DNA from 4 places in the Streptomyces sp. NPDC028289 genome. Region 4 is predicted to be linked to each of the others. Evidence: riboswitches for the same ligand, from Rfam matches in the RefSeq annotation. Region 4 holds a riboswitch; each other region holds the start of a gene.

Region 1 (4,186 bases), on a different contig from region 4:
CCGCACCGCCTCCCGGTCACCGTCGCCCAGTGCCGCGCACACCCACACCGCGTTCGCGTCCGACCCGATGGCCGACAGCCCTGAGACCAGCCCGCCGCCGCCCCGTTTGGCGTGCAGCGAACCGTCTTCGCGCAGCTCGTACGAGACCGGGCCGCGGTTCGAGGCGACCAGCACCTCGGCACCGCCGGTGGAAGCCATGGGGGAAGACATACGCCACAACCTAGCCCGGCCCGTAAACGCTCAAACGTACGGCCGCGCCCGACGCGCCGCCGTATACGGCCGTACGGCGAAGTCACGCCACCTTGCGCTCGGCGTACTCCGTGATCTCCACCATCGGCGGCCGTTCCTCCGTGTCCACCGAGTACGTGCGCGGTTCGAAGCCGTCCTCGCCCCGTTCGAACTGGGTGAGGGAGGGGCGGATCAGGTGGCCGCGGGCCAGCCGGAGCTGGGCCGTGCGGTAGATCGCGGCGGACATCCGGCCGAGGGCCTGGCCGTCCTGGTGGCGGTGCTTGCGGACGCCGACGTCGACCTGGGCGAGGGCGTCGAGGCCGACCAGGTGCAGGGCGTCGACCAGCATGCCCAGCTCCACGCCGTAGCCGACCGGGAAGGGGAGCTGTTCCAGCAGCGAGCGGCGGGCCGCGTACTCGCCGCCGAGCGGCTGGACGAAGCCGGCCAGCTGGGGCCAGTGCATGTTCAGCAGCGGACGGGCCATCAGCTCGGTGACCCGGCCGCCCTGTCCGGCGGCGCCGCCGAGCGGGCGGTCGTACATCGCCTTGACCAGGTCCACGTCCGGGTCGGTGAGGAGCGGGCCGACGATGCCGGTGACGAAGTCGGAGGAGAACTCCCGCAGGTCGGCGTCGACGAAGCAGACGATGTCCCCGGTGGTGACCAGGAGGGAGCGCCAGAGGACCTCGCCCTTGCCGGGTACGGCGGGGATGCGGGGCAGGATCGCGTCGCGGTGCACGACGCGGGCGCCGGCCGCCGCGGCGACGGCCGCCGTGCGGTCGGTGGAGCCGGAGTCGACGACCACGATCTCGTCGACGAGCGGCACCTGCTGCATGAGGTCGTGGCGGATGATCGCGACGATGTCGCCGACGGTCTCCTCCTCGTTGAGCGCGGGCAGCACGACGCTGACCGTCTGCCCGGAGGACCGTTTGGCGGCCATGATCCGGTGCAGCGGACGATCGGATACGGACCAGGAGCGGGTGGCCAGCCAGCGCTCGACTTCTTCCAGCACGGTCAGCGGCTCCTCACTGTCACGGCCACACGACGACGTGTGATCCATCTCGCGTTACGGACGACTCTCTCAACTGTCCTGGCCTTCGGTTACAGTCTTGAACAACGCCGATGACCATCGCATGTCCTGGGGTCACCCGGCGTCGACAACCGCATACCGCTCATCCAGAGGGGCAGAGGGATACGGCCCGTTGAAGCCCCGGCAACCCTCCAGTCGGTTCTCGTAGATCGCCGATCAGTGTCGATCGTCCGCGAGGCTCCCGACTAGGGAAGGTGCCAAATCCGTCTCACGGCGAGATGCGTCGTGAGGAAGATGAGGAGAAAGGGCCTCGCCTCACATGGCTGTGCAGACTGTTGCAAGCACCACGGATTCCACCGTCGACCTCGGCCCCGCCGCAGCCCTCAGCTGCCGCGAGTGCGGTCACCGCGTGCCGCTCGGCCCGGTGTTCGCCTGCGAGGAGTGTTTCGGCCCGCTGGAGATCGCGTACGACTTCTCGGCGTACGACACCGAGGAGCTGCGGAAGCGGATCGAAGCGGGTCCCGCGAACATCTGGCGCTACGCGCCACTGCTGCCCGTCCCCGCGGACGTGGCGACCAAGCCGAACATCAACCCCGGCTGGACCAAGCTCGTCAAGGCCGACAACCTGGCCCGTGAGCTCGGGGTGACCGGCGGGCTGTACGTGAAGGACGACTCCGGCAACCCGACGCACTCCTTCAAGGACCGCGTCGTCGCCCAGGCCGTCGAGGCCGCCCGCGCCTTCGGCTACACCACCCTCTCCTGCTCCTCCACCGGCAACCTGGCCGGCGCGGTCGGCGCCGCCGCCGCCCGGGCCGGCTTCCGCTCCTGCGTGTTCATCCCGCACGACCTGGAGCAGGGCAAGGTCGTCATGGCCGCGATCTACGGTGGCGAGCTCGTCGGCATCGAGGGCAACTACGACGACGTGAACCGTTTCTGCTCCGAGCTGATCGGCGACTCGGCCGGCGAGGGCTGGGGCTTCGTCAACGTCAACCTGCGGCCGTACTACGCGGAGGGCTCCAAGACCCTGGCGTACGAGATCTGCGAGCAGCTCGGCTGGGAGATCCCGGACCAGCTGGTCATCCCGATCGCCTCCGGCTCGCAGCTCACGAAGATCGACAAGGGTCTGCAGGAGCTGATCAAGCTCGGGCTCGTCGAGGACAAGCCGTACAAGATCTTCGGTGCCCAGGCCGAGGGGTGCTCGCCGGTGTCGGTGGCCTACAAGGAGGGCCACGACGTGGTCCGCCCGCAGAAGCCGAACACCATCGCCAAGTCCCTCGCCATCGGCAACCCGGCCGACGGGCCGTACGTCCTCGACATCGCGCGGCGCACCGGCGGCGCGGTGGAGGACGTCACCGACGAGCAGGTCGTCGACGCCATCAAGCTGCTCGCGCGGACCGAGGGAATCTTCGCGGAAACCGCCGGCGGGGTGACGGTTGGAGTCACCAAAAAGCTCATTGAGAATGGGTTGATTGATCCGGCGAAGTCGGTCGTTGTACTCAACACCGGTGATGGGCTGAAGACGCTGGACGCAGTGGCGGGGACTGGACTCACCGCGACCATTCGCCCGAATCTGGAGTCTTTCCGCGAGGCCGGGCTCGCCTGAGTCCCCCGAGAAATAGGGCGTTGCCCAGACCGGAGGTAAAAACGTGAGCGTCACCGTTCGCATCCCCACCATCCTGCGCACCTACACCGGTGGTCAGGCCGAAGTCGCCGCCGAGGGCGCCACTCTCGGCGAGGTCATCTCGGACCTGGAGAAGAACCACACCGGGATCTCCGCGCGGGTTCTCGACGACCAGGGCAAGCTGCGCCGGTTCGTCAACGTGTACGTCAACGACGACGACGTCCGCTTCGAGCAGGGCCTGGAGACCGCCACCCCGGACGGGGCCGGCGTCTCCATCATCCCGGCCGTCGCGGGCGGCTGACCTGCCGACCTGCTTGACAGGCTGATCGAATGACCGAACATTACCTTCGGTAACGCCGATCACCGACTGTTCATCTGATTGCCCCCTCCGTGAGAGAAGCGGAGGGGGCAATTCTGTGTGGTTGAGCGCGGTACAGTTGGGGAAAGCGGTCCCGATCTCCAGGTCGGGAGCCCTGTATTCGATACCGCGAGCCCGACAAGAAGTAGCCAAAGTGTGCGGGTTATATGCGGCTTTTGTGGCCTTTACGGGGCCCGACTTGCCCTGAATTCGGCCGAATTCTTGCTACATTCCGGACCCCTTCCGTCCAGAATTCTCGTCCGATTGACCTGTTGCAGACGGCAGTTGGACAGATACATTCAGCCGCGGTCGACGCGTTCCGGCGCACGCCCCCAACCAATGGGGGGTGAGGTCTGACCCGGATCCGCGAAGTGTGGATCTGTGCAAGGGCCAGTAATAGGGGAGTTAGGCATGGCTCAGGGCACCGTCAAGTGGTTCAACGCGGAGAAGGGGTACGGCTTCATCGCGGTCGACGGTGGTGCGGATGTTTTCGTCCACTACAGCGCGATTCAGATGGACGGCTACCGCACCCTGGAAGAGGGTCAGCGGGTCGATTTCGAGATCTCGCAGGGCCAGAAGGGGCCGCAGGCGGACATGGTCCGGCTGGCGACCGGCTGAAGCACGCGCCGACTGACAGCGACGTTCTTCTGTACTTCTTCGAAGGGCTCGTGCCTCCCGGGGCACGGGCCCTTCGGCATGCCCGGCGCATGCCCGCAAGGGCCTGACTCCGGGGGCCGATCCCCGGGAGGCGCTTGCACTCGGCATGGGCGAGTGCTAATCATTGGCGTTAGCACTCTGAAGGTGAGAGTGACAACGAAGGACCGGGTCGGTGAGGCCCGCAGGCCGGGTGGGGCAAGGAACCCACGGGTCGGCGAGCCGTCCGTCGCGGGCGCGGGCGCGGTCCGAAGACTCACCCCCAGTCCTGGAGGGACCACTTCACATGGCCAAGATC
Region 2 (4,186 bases), on a different contig from region 4:
GCCGGCCCAGGTCGGCCCGGCGGTCGACGAGAACGGTGTCGAGCGCAAGATCAAGGGCTCCGAGAAGCTCCGCGCCAAGCTGAGCAACGCCTACTACGGCGAGGACAACCAGATCCCGAAGCCGACTGTCGAGGAGTACAAGGAGATCACGAGCGGCCACGGCCACCACTGATCGACCGCGTCGCCACGCCACGGTCGAAGGGCCCCCGTCCGGATGGGCCCCCGGTCCGAGTTTGTTCGAGGACTAGGGGAGGACGGGGGCCTTTGCCGTGCCCGGAGCTGGATAGGGTAGGCCCTGAAACCGGCTATTTCCCTTACGACGATCAGGAGCGGCCTCATGAGCGCTGTGACCCCCGCTGGAGGCGACACCGCGGCGGGCCGTTCCTGGCCCGAGGTACTGAACGCGCTGCTGTACGGCCAGGACCAGAGCGCCGACGCGACGGCCTGGGCGATGGACCAGATCATGCGCGGCCAGGCCACCGACGCCCAGATCGCCGGCTTCGTCGTCGCCCTGCGGGCCAAGGGCGAGACCGTCGAGGAGATCAACGGGCTCGTCCGCACGATGTACGAGCACGCCAACGTCATCGAGGTGCCGGGCCGCACCGTCGACATCGTCGGCACCGGGGGCGACGGCGCGAAGACGGTGAACATCTCCACGATGTCGGCGCTCGTGGTGGCCGGCACCGGCGCGAAGGTCGTCAAGCACGGCAACCGTGCGGCCTCCTCCGCGTCCGGGGCCTCCGACGTCCTGGAGAAGCTCGGCGTCAACCTCGACCTGACCCCGCAGCGGGTCGCCGAGGTCGCCGAGGAGGCCGGCATCACCTTCTGCTTCGCCATCAAGTTCCACCCGGCGCTGCGCCACGCGGGCGCCGCCCGCGGCCAGCTGGGCATCCGCACGGTCTTCAACATCCTCGGCCCGCTGACCAACCCCGCACGGGTGCGGGCCCAGGCGGTCGGTGTCGCGGATCCCCGCATGGCCCCCGTCGTCGCGGGGGTCTTCGCCGAACGCGGCCACTCCTCCCTCGTCTTCCGCGGCGACGACGGCCTCGACGAACTGACGACGACCGCCACGTCCCGCGTCTGGACCGTCCGGGACGGCAAGGTCACGGAGGAGACCTTCGACCCCCGTGACGTCGGCATCGACCTGGTCCCCGTGGAGGCGCTGCGGGGCGGTGACCCGTCGTACAACGCGGAGGTCGCCCGCCGCCTCCTGGACGGCGAGCAGGGCCCGGTACGGGACGCGGTGCTGCTGAACTCGGCGGCGGCGCTGGTGGCCCTGGACCCGGGCACGGGGTCGCTGGCAGAGCAACTCCGCGCCGGCATGGACAAGGCGGCGCACTCGATCGACTCGGGTGCGGCCAAGCAGGTCCTGGAGCGCTGGGCGGCGGCGACACACAAGTAGGGCGCCGGTCCAGGGGGCTGGGGTGGGCCCGGCACCGCCGGGCTCCACCGTCGTGGCCGACGGCCGTTGCGGACCGGCGTACACCTGCTTCTCCGCCGCAACGGTGCGCAACCACATACGGCCTCTGCGGCGGTGCCGAACTGTCCGCAGCCCTCGCTCCGTCCCGTCATGCGGACTGAAGTTGCGCGACTGCGATCACTTCCCCTACGTTTCTTTCCAGGTCATGAGTGACAGTCATGAGGCCCCGGCCGACTGTCCGGCAACCCTCCGTCCGTGGCGGGGTGCCCCGGGTGAAGACCAGGCCGTGGGCAGCGAGGTTCACGGCAAGCGCGGACCCCTCGAACCACCAGGGGTCCTGGTCGTCGAGGAGCCTTCCGTGAGCAAGCGAATGCGATAGGGCCGCAGAGCCCCGCCTCCGCACACCCTTTTCCCCTGCCGCTGCTTGAGCGCATCCGCTCGCACGGCGGATCTCACCTGCTCACACGGGAGTTCACCCATGTCCGTCTCCACCGCTGCCTCCGCCCAGTCCGTTTGTGCCCCCCTGCCCGTTCTGGGCCGTGATGTCACCGTCCCGCTCGTCACCGGCGGCGAGGTCACCTATGCCGCCCTCGACTACGCGGCCAGCGCCCCCGCCCTGCAGCGGGTCTGGGACGACGTGGCGGCGTACGCGCCCTACTACGGCAGTGTCCACCGCGGCGCCGGCTACCTCTCCCAGCTCTCCACGGACCTCTTCGAGAACGCCCGCCGGACCGTCGCCGAGTTCCTCGACTGCCGCCCCGACGACCAGCTGGTCTTCACCCGCTCGACGACGGACTCCCTTAACCTCCTGGCCCGTGCCCTCCCCGCCGACTGCCAGGTCTTCGTCTTCGAGACCGAGCACCACGCCTCCCTGCTGCCGTGGCAGGACGCCCGTGTCACCTACCTCGACGCGCCCCGCACCCCGCGCCAGGCCGTCGAGACCCTGGAACGCGCCCTCGCCGACCGCGACCCCTACGGTCCGGCCCTGGTCTGCGTGACCGGCGCGTCCAACGTCACCGGCGAGCTGTGGCCCGTACGGGAGCTCGCGGCCGCCGCGCACGCGCACGGCGCCCGGATCGTCCTGGACGCCGCCCAGCTGGCCCCGCACCACCCCGTCTCGGTTCGGGACCTGGGCGTCGACTGGGTCGCCTTCTCCGGCCACAAGCTGTACGCCCCCTTCGGCTCCGGCGTCCTGGCCGGCCGCGCCGACTGGCTGCAGGCCGCCGAGCCGTACCTCGCGGGCGGCGGCGCCAGCCGCAAGGTCACCCGGCGCGAGGACGGGGGAGTGGCCGTGGAGTGGCACGAGAGCGCCGCGCGGCACGAGGCCGGGTCGCCCAACGTCATCGGCGCCTACTCCATCGCCGCCGCCTGCAAGGCGCTCACCGAGGCCGGCTTCGACACGCTGGTCGCCCGCGAGCAGCACCTGATCGAGAAGGTGCGGGCGGGCCTGGCCGGGGTACCCGAGGTCCGGGTCCTCTCCCTCTTCGGCGACGACGCCCCCCGCGTCGGCGTGATCAGCTTCGTGGTGGACGGCTGGAACAGCTCCCACTTCGCCGCCGCGCTCTCCGCCGAGTACGGCATCGGCGTCCGCGACGGCCTCTTCTGCGCCCACCCGCTGGTCAGGACCCTGCTGGGCTCCGACCCGCAGGCCCAGGGCGAGTGCGGGGCGCCGGAGGCGGCACCGGGCGAGAAGTCCCTCAACGCGATCCGGGTGAGCTTCGGGGCGGGGACGCCGGACGAGCACGTGGAGCGCTTCGTGACGGCGGTACGGGAACTTGTGACCGACGGTGCGAAGTGGTCGTACCGCACGGAAGAGGGCCGCTGCGTCCCGGCGGTGTGATCAGCGCCCCGCCAGGGGCGCGGGGAACCGCGCGCTCAGCCCCCACCGGCCGGCAGCCGGGCACGAAGCGCCGTGGCCCCCCGCGGGTCCGTCGTGGCTGGTCGCGCAGTTCCTCCCCCAGCCTTCGGCCGGGGGTACCCCCAGCGCCCCTTACGGGGCGCTGCAGTCGGCGGCGCTCAGCTGTCCAGGCCGATCGCGAACGCCGCCTCCAGGTCGTGCTGGGAGTACGTGCGGAACGCGACGTGCGTGTCCGTGGCCTCCACGCCGGGGATCTTGCTGATGGAGCCGGGGATGACCTCGGCCAGATCCTCGTGCTGCTGGACCCGGACCATGGCGATGAGGTCGTACGTGCCGGTGACGGAGAAGACCTCGCTGACGCTGTCCAGCGCGGCGATCCGTTCCGCGATCTCGGGGATCCGGTCCACGCTGGTCTTGATGAGGACGATCGCGGTGATCACGGCTGGTTCTCTCCCTCGGGTGCCGGAGCTGGGGCGACCTTCACTTTAGTCGCCCGCCCGTCGCCCGCCACCGCCCTTCCAAGGCCGCGCTTCGCGCCCTTCTTTTTTCTGTACCGCACCCACGCGTAGCCGAACCCGAGTCCGAAGCCGACCAGGTGGGCGAGGTAGGCCACGCCGGGGCCGGAGGGGGCCTGGTTCAGGGCCAGCCACTGGAGGGCCGCCCAGAAGGGGAGGACCACCCAGGCCGGGAAGCGGAGCGGGAGGAAGAAGAGGAAGGGGAGGAGACTGGTCACGCGGGCGCTGGGGAACAGGTACAGGAACGCTCCGAGGACCGCCGAGATCGCCCCGGACGCGCCCACCAGCGACTGCTGGGACGTGGCGTTGGCGGCCGCGTAGCCGAGCAGCGCGAGATAGCCGCAGCCGACGTAGAAGAGAGTGAACTCCACGCGGCCCATCCGTTCCTCGGTC
Region 3 (4,186 bases), on a different contig from region 4:
CGGCCGACGGCAAGTCGGGGCCGGGTGTCCCAGGCGTGGACGCCCCCTTGACGCCGGACGGAGGCCGATCGACACTCCAGGTGGGAATCCTAGTGAAAAGGTAGGGAAAGATGGGTCGCCTGCGCACGCTCACCGGCAGACAGCGCCGTGAGAGCCCCGCGTCCTGGACGGCCCCTCTGCTCACCTCCCGCCGCCACATCGACCTGCTGCGGATGTGCGGCGCCACCGGCCGCAGAAGCTGAGCGCCCGGTCCCGGCCGTACGAGCCGGGCGCCCGTCCGCCGGGACCCGCCACGGCTCACCGACAACCCACCGACGAACGCTTCCGCCGCGCGTACGTCCGCGCGCCCGCCCGCCCCCGGGGAGACGCATGTCCATCGCTCCACTCGCCGCCCTGCCGTCCGTCCGCACCGCCCCCGCCTTCCGGGGCCGTATCGGCCGCGACGCGCGCAGCGGCCACTACGCCGTGCCGCGCCGCTACCGGCTGCACCTGTCCACCGCCTGTCCCGACGGCCTCCGGATCGCCGTCGGGCACAGCCTGCTGGCCCTGGACGACTGTTGTCCGGTCACCTTCCTGCCCGCCGTCCCGGACTGTCCCGACGGCAGCCACGCGGTGCTGCGCCCGCTGTACGAGGCCAGCGCGCACCGCTACTCGGGGCCGGCCCTCGCGCCGGTGTTCAGCGACGGGTGGTCCGGAAGGATCGTCAGCACCCACAGCCGGGACATCCTGCGCGACCTGGACCAGCACTTCGGCGACGGCGTCGCCCGGCTCTACCCGTGCGGTGCCGAGGCCGAGATCGAGGCCGTCGAGCGGCTGTGCGCCGAGGACATCGAACAGGCCGCCCAGCGCGCCGGCCGCGAGGGCGGTGACCCGGAGGCGCTGGAACTGCTGCTCGCCACCCTGGACGCGCTGGAGCGCCGGCTGACCGGGGTGGAGTTCCTGGTCGGCGGGCAACTCACCGCCGCCGACATCGAGTTGTGGGTGACCCTGGTGCAACTCGACACCGTGCACCGCAACCACCTGGACGCCGCCGCCGTGCACGCCATCGCAGGCCACCCGGCGCTGTGGGCCTACGCCCGCCGGCTGGCCGCCCACCCGGCCTTCGGCACCCACCTCGACCTCGACGGCATCGCCCGCCGCCACCACGGCCGTTGCCAGGGCCTGGAAGCCGCCGGCGCGGCCGTCCAGATCCTGGACTGGGCGGGCCACGCGGCGGACGCACCCCGCGGTCCGCGCAGGTGAGAGCGGCCCGAACCGTTTCGCCAGTCGGACAGGCGTTGACATTCGTTCGGGCAACTGCGTTACTTACGGACCAGAACGGTCATGAGCGTCAGCGTCAAGCCCTGGCTTGCTGACCGGCAACCCTCGCACCGCGGTGGGGTGCCCCAGGTGACGACCGGACCGACGACGTTTCGGCAAGCGACGATTCGGTAAGCGCGAGTGCCCCTCGGGGCCGGCACGACAGTGACAGGTGACGGACATGTACGCAGCTCCCAGGACGGCCCAGCGCCGCGCCGAGGGCTGCGTACGCCCGTACCCGAGCCCCCTCGTCGCCGACCGCGCCGTCGACCTGCTCCGTGTCAACAGCGCCCTGTGTAGCGCGTGTACCGCCCCGGGCTGTGCCCGCTGTCGGGTCTGACCAGGCTTTTCCGCCGGTTCCCCGCAGCTTCGCACCCCAGCGTCCCCGTCGAAACACCGGCCGTCCGGTGTGCCGCCGTCCGCCCAGCCCTCGTGCCCGCGCGCCCCCGCGCACCGAACCGTGCCCGAACACGGCCCGGTGCGCGGCCCCCGCCGTGGGACACGTGGGTGTCCGACTCCGCCGGAGCCCGCCATGAGTGAACCCCCAGGCGCCACGATCGCCGCCCCCGAGGCACCGCCCGCTGCCGATGAGCCGTCAAAACCCCTCTCCGCACAGCGTGTTCTGCCGCTGCGCAGGCCGGGACGGTGGATCGCCACCGCCGTCGTCCTGGTCCTGGCCGCCCAGTTCGTGCACGGACTGGTGTCCAACCCCTTCTACCAGTGGGGCCGTTTCGGCTACTGGTTCCTACGGCCGAACATCCTCGACGGGCTGCTCATCACCCTCGAAGTCACCGCCTACAGCGCGGTGCTGGGCCTCCTCGGCGGCATCCTGCTCGCCCTGGCCCGGCTGTCGAAGAGCCCGGTGCTGCGCGCCGTCAGCTGGACCTACGTGTGGGCCCTGCGCTCCATCCCGCTCATCGTGGTCCTGCTCTTCCTCTACAACTTCAGCGCCCTCTACAAGACGCTGAGTCTCGGCGTCCCCTTCGGGCCGGCCTTCTTCTCCTTCGACGAGTCGAAGCTCGCCACCGACATGGTGATCGCCGTGCTCGGCCTCAGTCTCAACGAGGCGGCCTACGCGGCCGAGGTGGTGCGCGGCGGCATCCTCTCCGTGGACCAGGGACAGCACGAGGCGGCCGCCGCACTCGGCCTGCCGAAGGGCTACCAGTTCCGGAAGATCGTCTTCCCGCAGGCGCTGCGCTCGATCATCCCGAACTACGTCAACCAGCTGATCGGCCTGATCAAGGGCACCTCGCTGGTCTTCTACGTCTCGCTGCTCGACCTGTTCGGCTCCGCACAGACCATGGGCTCCACCTACCCCGGCGACATCGTGCCGCTGCTGCTGGTGGTGACCGTCTGGTACCTGATCCTCACGAGCGTGGTCTCCGTGATCCAGTTCTACGTCGAGCGGTACTACGCCCGGGGTGCCGCGCGCACCCTGCCGCCGACGCCCCTGCAGAAACTGCGGGCCGGGCTCGGTGACCTGCGCGCCCGAATCCGCCGGGAGGCCGCCGTATGACCACCACCGACACCCTGGAGACGGCCCCGGCCTCCCTGGAGATCCACGACGTCCACAAGTGGTACGGCGCCCACCGCGTGCTCGACGGCGTCGACCTGACCGTACGGCCCGGCGAGGTCACCGTCATCCTCGGCCCGTCCGGCTCCGGCAAGTCCACTCTCCTCAGGGTCATCAACCACCTGGAGAAGCCCGAGATCGGCCACGTCAGCGTCAACGGCGAGCTGATCGGGGTGAAGCGGCAGGGCGAGCGGCTCAAGGAGCTGAGCGAGCGCGACATCCTGGCCCAGCGCGGCCGGATCGGCTTCGTCTTCCAGAACTTCAACCTCTTCCCGCATCTGACCGTCCTCGACAACGTGGCGGCGGCCCCCGTCGCCACCGGAAAGCTGACCAAGCCCGAGGCGCAGGCGCTGGCCAAGGAACTCCTCGAACGCGTCGGCCTCGGCGAACGGATCGGCGCCTATCCGCGGCAGCTGTCCGGCGGCCAGCAGCAGCGCGTCGCCATCGCCCGCGCGCTCGCCCTGCGTCCCGGTGTGATCCTCTTCGACGAGCCCACCTCGGCCCTGGACCCGGAACTCGTCGGCGAGGTCCTCGCGGTCATCAAGGACCTGGCGACCAGCGGCACCACGCTCGTCATCGTCACCCACGAGATTGGCTTCGCCCGCGAGATCGCCGACCGGGTGGTCTTCATCGACGGCGGCAGGATCGTCGAACAGGGCCCGCCCTCCGAGGTTCTCGACAAGCCGCAGAACGAGCGGACCAGGGACTTTCTGAGCAAGGTCCTCTGACCTCCCACCGCACCCCTCGACTTCCCCCCACGCCACCCTCCATCACCTGCAGCGACAAGGAACGGCCATGTCTACCCACATCACCCGACGCAGCCTGATCAGAGGCATCACCGCGGCCACCGCCGTCGCCTCCCTCGCCACCGGGCTCGCCGCCTGCGGGGGCAACAGCGACGCGGCCACCACCACCGACAGCGCCAAGTCCGGCACGGTCGTCGTCGGCCGGGTCTCCAACGGCGCCGCCACCCAGACCACCATCAAGGTCTCCGAGGTCAAGTCCATCAGCGCCGAGCTGCCCGCCGCCCTCAAGAAGAGCGGCACGCTGGAGATCGGCATCGGCGCCCTGCCCGCCGGGTTCCCGCCGCTGGCGTACGTCGGCGACGACCAGAAGACCCTCACCGGCTCCGAGCCCGACCTCGGCCGGCTGGTCGCCGCGGTCTTCGGACTCAAGGCCGAGGTCAAGAACTCCACCTGGGAGAACCTCTTCGTCGGCATCGACAGCGGCAAGGTCGACGTGGCCTTCTCCAACGTCACCGACACCGAGGAGCGCAAGAAGAAGTACGAGTTCGCCTCCTACCGGCAGGACAAC
Region 4 (4,186 bases):
TCTTCGAGAGCCCAGCCCAGCGGAACTGGTACGTCGCGTCCAGCTCGGCCGGCACCCCGCTGACGTCGCTGCGGGTGACGATGGCGGTGGACCCCTGGAGCAGCGGCAGCAACGGCACCTGCGCGGCTGCTCGGTCCTGCGCCTGCTTCAGCAGCTCGGTCCGCTTCGCCGCGTCCGTCTCGGTCTCCTCCTTCGTGATGAGCGCGCGCACGGTGGAGTCGTCGTAGCCGTTGGCGACCCAGCTGTTCGCCGAGTAGAAGGGCGAGAGGTAGTTGTCGGCGTCGAGGTAGTCGGCGTACCAGCCGAGCTGGTAGAGCGGGTAGAGGTGCTTGACGCGGTCCTTGCCGTACTGGGTCCACTCGGTGGACTGCAGGTTCACCTTGAACAGCCCGGTGGCCTCCAGCTGGGACTTGACCAGCGCGTACTCGTCGGCCGACGACGAGCCGTAGTGGTCGCTGTTGTACTGGAGACTGAGCGTCACCGGGGTGCTCACCTTCGCCGCCTTCAGCCGGGCCGCCGCGGCTGCCCTGCCGGGGCCGCCGTTCTTGTCGCCGTAGAGCGACTTGAAGGAGGGGGTGGCGCCGGTGAGGCCGTCCGGGACGGAGCTGTAGAGCGGCTGGTACGTGTCCTTGTAGACCTGCTGGGCGAGTTGGGACCGGTCGACGGAGTCCGCGACCGCCTGCCGAACGGCGAGCGCCTTGTTCGCGTCGGCGTTCTTGGTCTTGGTGCCGTAGGGCTGGGTGGCGAGGTCGAAGACGATGTAGCGGATGCCGTTGCCGGAGCCGGTGTGGACCTTGACCCCCTTCTGCTTGCCGAGGTCGTCCAGGTCGGCGGTGGTGAGCGTGCGGTAGACAGCGTCGATGGTGCCCTGCTGGACGTCGAGCTTCAGATTGCCGGCGTCCGTGTAGTACTTCAGCTGGACGTTCTTGGTCTTCGGCGTGCCCAGTTGCCCCTGGTATGCCGCGTTGGCGGTGAAGGACACCAGTGAGTTCTTGTCGTAGCTCCTGATGCCGTACGGCCCGTTCCACGGCTTGGCCGCGACGATCGACCTGTCGTCGTGGATCTTGTCGGCGGGGAACACCTGCTCGTCCACGATGTAGCCGGCGGCCGTGGAGAGCACCTGCGGGAACAGCGTGTCGTTGGCCGACTTGAGGGTGAAGACCACCGTGGTCGGGTCCGGGGCGGCGACCGAGGCGAGGTTGTACAGCAGCGACGACGGGCCGTTCTCGTCGGCGATCTTCAGGTCCCGGTCGAAGCTGAACTTGACGTCCGAGGAAGTGAGTTCGTGGCCGTTGGCGAACTTCAGACCCTTCTTGAGCGTGACCGTGTACTCCTTGGGCCCGGTCAGCCTGATGCCGGTGGCCAGGTCGGGGGAGACGTCCGCCGAACCGTTCTTCTGGCTGAGCAGGGTCGCGTAGACCTCGCTCTCGACGGTGCCGGAGCCCGCGTCCCACGCACCGGCCGGATCGAGGCTGGTGACCTGGTCGGTCGTACCGACGGTGATCGACGAACCGGAGCTCGCGGTGCTGCCGTCCTTGCTGCTGGTGCACCCGGTCAGGGCCACCAGGAACGCGATGCCGAGGAATGTCGCACCGAGGCCGGAGCGAAGGGGTCTGTACGGCGTCGGGCCGCTGTGGAGTGCCATCAGGTGTCTCTGCTTCCGCGTCGAGGGTGCGTGAACCAGCCCTGGCAAAGGGCTGTGCCACGGCGTGCAACATCACGTGGAAAAAAGGGGAGTTACACCGACGGGCGGTTGTGCTGCCGGCCGGCGGAGGGCGGGATCAGCCCTGACACAGACAGCTGGACACCAGCAGCAGGTCGACATGGAGACGGGAGCACAGCATCAGGGCTCTCGCCATGCCGTCCTCCCGGGTTCTGGCCCGCCTCGGGGCCGATGTGAGCGCACTTGCAGAAAGAAGAGATCCGCCGAGCCTTCACCTGGGGCACCCCACTGCGTCGAGGGTTGCCGTCCGGCCAGCCAGGGCTTGATCGCCGGAACTCGTAGCTCGCGCTCACCGTAGATCGGCTGTTCTGCCGGCGTCAACACCGCCCCGGAACGCCCGGACCCGGCGGAACGCATGGTGGACGCATCCATCCCGGGTGTGCTTTCATCCGGCCATGGAGACCACTGGCCCGGCACACACGGTGCTGCTCGACCCGTTCTGGGTGAGCCGCCGCGCCGACCAGTTCGACCAGGTCTGTTGCTGACCGCCGTCTCACGGCCCGCGACCGCGTTCCTCTCTTCCTGTCTGCTCTTCCCCGCCGCCCTCGACCAGCCCGTATCCCGGGCCGGGCCGTGAGGCACGGTCGGCCGTCGTCGCCGCGAAGGAACTCCCATGGCACAACTCACAGCCCTGCCCGTCATCGACATCTCCCGCTTCCGCGCCCCCGGTACGGACCGGGCCGCCTTTCTCGCCGAACTCCGGTCCGCGGCCCATGAGGTGGGCTTCTTCTACGTCACCGGGCACGGTGTCCCCGCAGCCCTCCGAGACGAGGCGCTGACCGCGGCACGCGCCTTCTTCGCCCTGCCCGAGCAGCAGCGGCTGGAGATCGAGAACCTCAACTCGCCCCAGTTCCGCGGCTATACGCGCACCGGGACCGAGTACACGGCGGGCAGCGCCGACTGGCGGGAGCAGATCGACATCGGCCCGGAGCGCGCGGCGCTGGACACCGGCCCGGACGACCCCGACTACCTGCGCCTGATCGGTCCGAACCAGTGGCCGTCCGCGCTGCCGGAGCTGAAGGACATCGTGCTGCGCTGGCAGGCGGAGGCGCTGCGGGTCAGCCGGGAGGTGCTGCGCGCCCTCGCCGCCGCGCTCGGACAGGACGAGGGCTACTTCGACCAGTGGTTCGACGACGAAGCGGCCGTCCACGTGAAGATCGTGCACTATCCGCCGCGCGTGGCCCAGGACGCCGACCAAGGGGTGGGCGCGCACAAGGACTACGGCTACCTGGCCCTGCTCCAGCAGGACGACGTCGGCGGACTCCAGGTGCAGCGGGAGGACGGCGGCTGGATCGACGTGGTGCCGGTGCCCGACGCCTTCGTGTTCAACATCGGCGAGATGCTGGAGATCGCCACCCAGGGCTATCTCAAAGCCACTCGGCATCGGGTCGTCAGCCCGCAGCCGGGCGTCGACCGCTACTCGATCCCCTTCTTCCTCGGCCCGCGCCTCGACGCGGTCGTCAAACCGCTGGAACTCCCGGCCGAACTGGCCGCGCTGAGCCGGGGCGTCACCGACGACCCGGACAACCCGCTGCTCGCGGCCTTCGGGGAGAACGCGGTTGTCGGCTGGCTCCGCTCGCATCCGCGGGTCGCCGAACGCTGGTGGTCCGACGTCCTCGCCAGGCAGAAGGGCGACCGATGAGCAGCGCGGACTGGGCCTTCGAGACCCGGCAGGTTCACGCCGGCGCGGTCCCCGACCCGGCCACCGGCGCTCGGGCCGTACCGATCCACGCGACCGCCGGTTATGTCTTCCGGGACACCGGGCACGCCGCCGCGGCCTTCGAACTGGCCGATCTCGCCACCCACGCCTACACCCGGCTGTCGAACCCGACCTCCGCGGTGGTGGAGGAGCGGATCGCCGCCCTGGAGGGCGGTGCGGCGGCGGTCGCCGTGGCCAGCGGCCAGGCCGCGACCAGCCTCGCCCTGCTCAACCTGGCCCGCGCGGGCGACCACATCGTCGCCTCGTCGTCCCTGTACGGCGGCACCCGCACCCTCCTCGAGCACACCTTCGCCGACTTCGGGATCGCCGTCACCTTCGTCGACGACCCGGACGACCTGGCCGCCTGGTACACGGCCGTACGGCCCACCACCAAGGCGTTCTTCGGCGAGGCCCTCGGCAACCCGCGCGGCAACGTCCTCGACACCGAGGCCGTCGCCCGCATCGCCCACGAGGCCGGTGTCCCCCTGGTCGTCGACAACACCGTCCTCACCCCCTACCTGCTGCGGCCCCTCGAACACGGCGCCGACATCGTCGTGCACTCCACCACCAAGTTCCTCTCCGGCCACGGCACCGGCATCGGCGGGGTCGTCGTGGACAGCGGGCGCTTCGACTTCGGCGCGGATCCCGGCCGGTGGCCCGGGCTGACCGGCCCCGACCCGACGTACAACGGCTTGTCCTTCTGGGACTCCTTCGCGGAGCTGGGGCTGGCCTACGTGCTGCGCCTGCGTACCCGGCTGGTGCGG

Evidence for each region. Region 4 has a riboswitch for S-adenosylmethionine ahead of ACZ4UV_RS31610 (ABC transporter substrate-binding protein). Riboswitches for the same ligand answer to the same signal wherever they lie in the genome.
Region 1: linked by a shared signal. The riboswitch ahead of thrC (threonine synthase) and the one ahead of ACZ4UV_RS31610 (ABC transporter substrate-binding protein) in region 4 are both predicted to bind S-adenosylmethionine.
Region 2: linked by a shared signal. The riboswitch ahead of ACZ4UV_RS01965 (aminotransferase class V-fold PLP-dependent enzyme) and the one ahead of ACZ4UV_RS31610 (ABC transporter substrate-binding protein) in region 4 are both predicted to bind S-adenosylmethionine.
Region 3: linked by a shared signal. The riboswitch ahead of ACZ4UV_RS38285 (amino acid ABC transporter permease) and the one ahead of ACZ4UV_RS31610 (ABC transporter substrate-binding protein) in region 4 are both predicted to bind S-adenosylmethionine.

What each region holds. Positions count from the first base shown of each region.
Region 1 covers NZ_JBVHTI010000007.1:176,339-180,524, forward strand. The annotation lists gene ACZ4UV_RS33955 (alpha,alpha-trehalose-phosphate synthase (UDP-forming)) at 1-198, opposite strand, end outside; gene ACZ4UV_RS33960 (glucosyl-3-phosphoglycerate synthase) at 293-1,237, opposite strand; SAM riboswitch class I at 1,395-1,556, shown strand; gene thrC (threonine synthase) at 1,575-2,858, shown strand; gene ACZ4UV_RS33970 (ubiquitin-like small modifier protein 1) at 2,902-3,177, shown strand; gene ACZ4UV_RS33975 (cold-shock protein) at 3,646-3,852, shown strand; gene groL (chaperonin GroEL) at 4,175-4,186, shown strand, end outside.
Region 2 covers NZ_JBVHTI010000001.1:424,481-428,666, reverse strand. The annotation lists gene qcrB (cytochrome bc1 complex cytochrome b subunit) at 1-172, shown strand, start outside; gene trpD (anthranilate phosphoribosyltransferase) at 338-1,402, shown strand; SAM riboswitch class IV at 1,622-1,738, shown strand; gene ACZ4UV_RS01965 (aminotransferase class V-fold PLP-dependent enzyme) at 1,899-3,260, shown strand; gene ACZ4UV_RS01960 (Lrp/AsnC family transcriptional regulator) at 3,437-3,718, opposite strand; gene ACZ4UV_RS01955 (rhomboid family intramembrane serine protease) at 3,715-4,186, opposite strand, start outside.
Region 3 covers NZ_JBVHTI010000008.1:371,201-375,386, forward strand. The annotation lists gene ACZ4UV_RS38275 (hypothetical protein) at 111-242, shown strand; gene ACZ4UV_RS38280 (glutathione S-transferase C-terminal domain-containing protein) at 370-1,242, shown strand; SAM riboswitch class IV at 1,320-1,443, shown strand; gene ACZ4UV_RS38285 (amino acid ABC transporter permease) at 1,832-2,815, shown strand; gene ACZ4UV_RS38290 (amino acid ABC transporter ATP-binding protein) at 2,812-3,600, shown strand; gene ACZ4UV_RS38295 (ABC transporter substrate-binding protein) at 3,668-4,186, shown strand, end outside.
Region 4 covers NZ_JBVHTI010000006.1:516,341-520,526, forward strand. The annotation lists gene ACZ4UV_RS31610 (ABC transporter substrate-binding protein) at 1-1,645, opposite strand, end outside; SAM riboswitch class IV at 1,898-2,007, opposite strand; gene ACZ4UV_RS31615 (isopenicillin N synthase family dioxygenase) at 2,337-3,365, shown strand; gene ACZ4UV_RS31620 (O-acetylhomoserine aminocarboxypropyltransferase/cysteine synthase family protein) at 3,362-4,186, shown strand, end outside.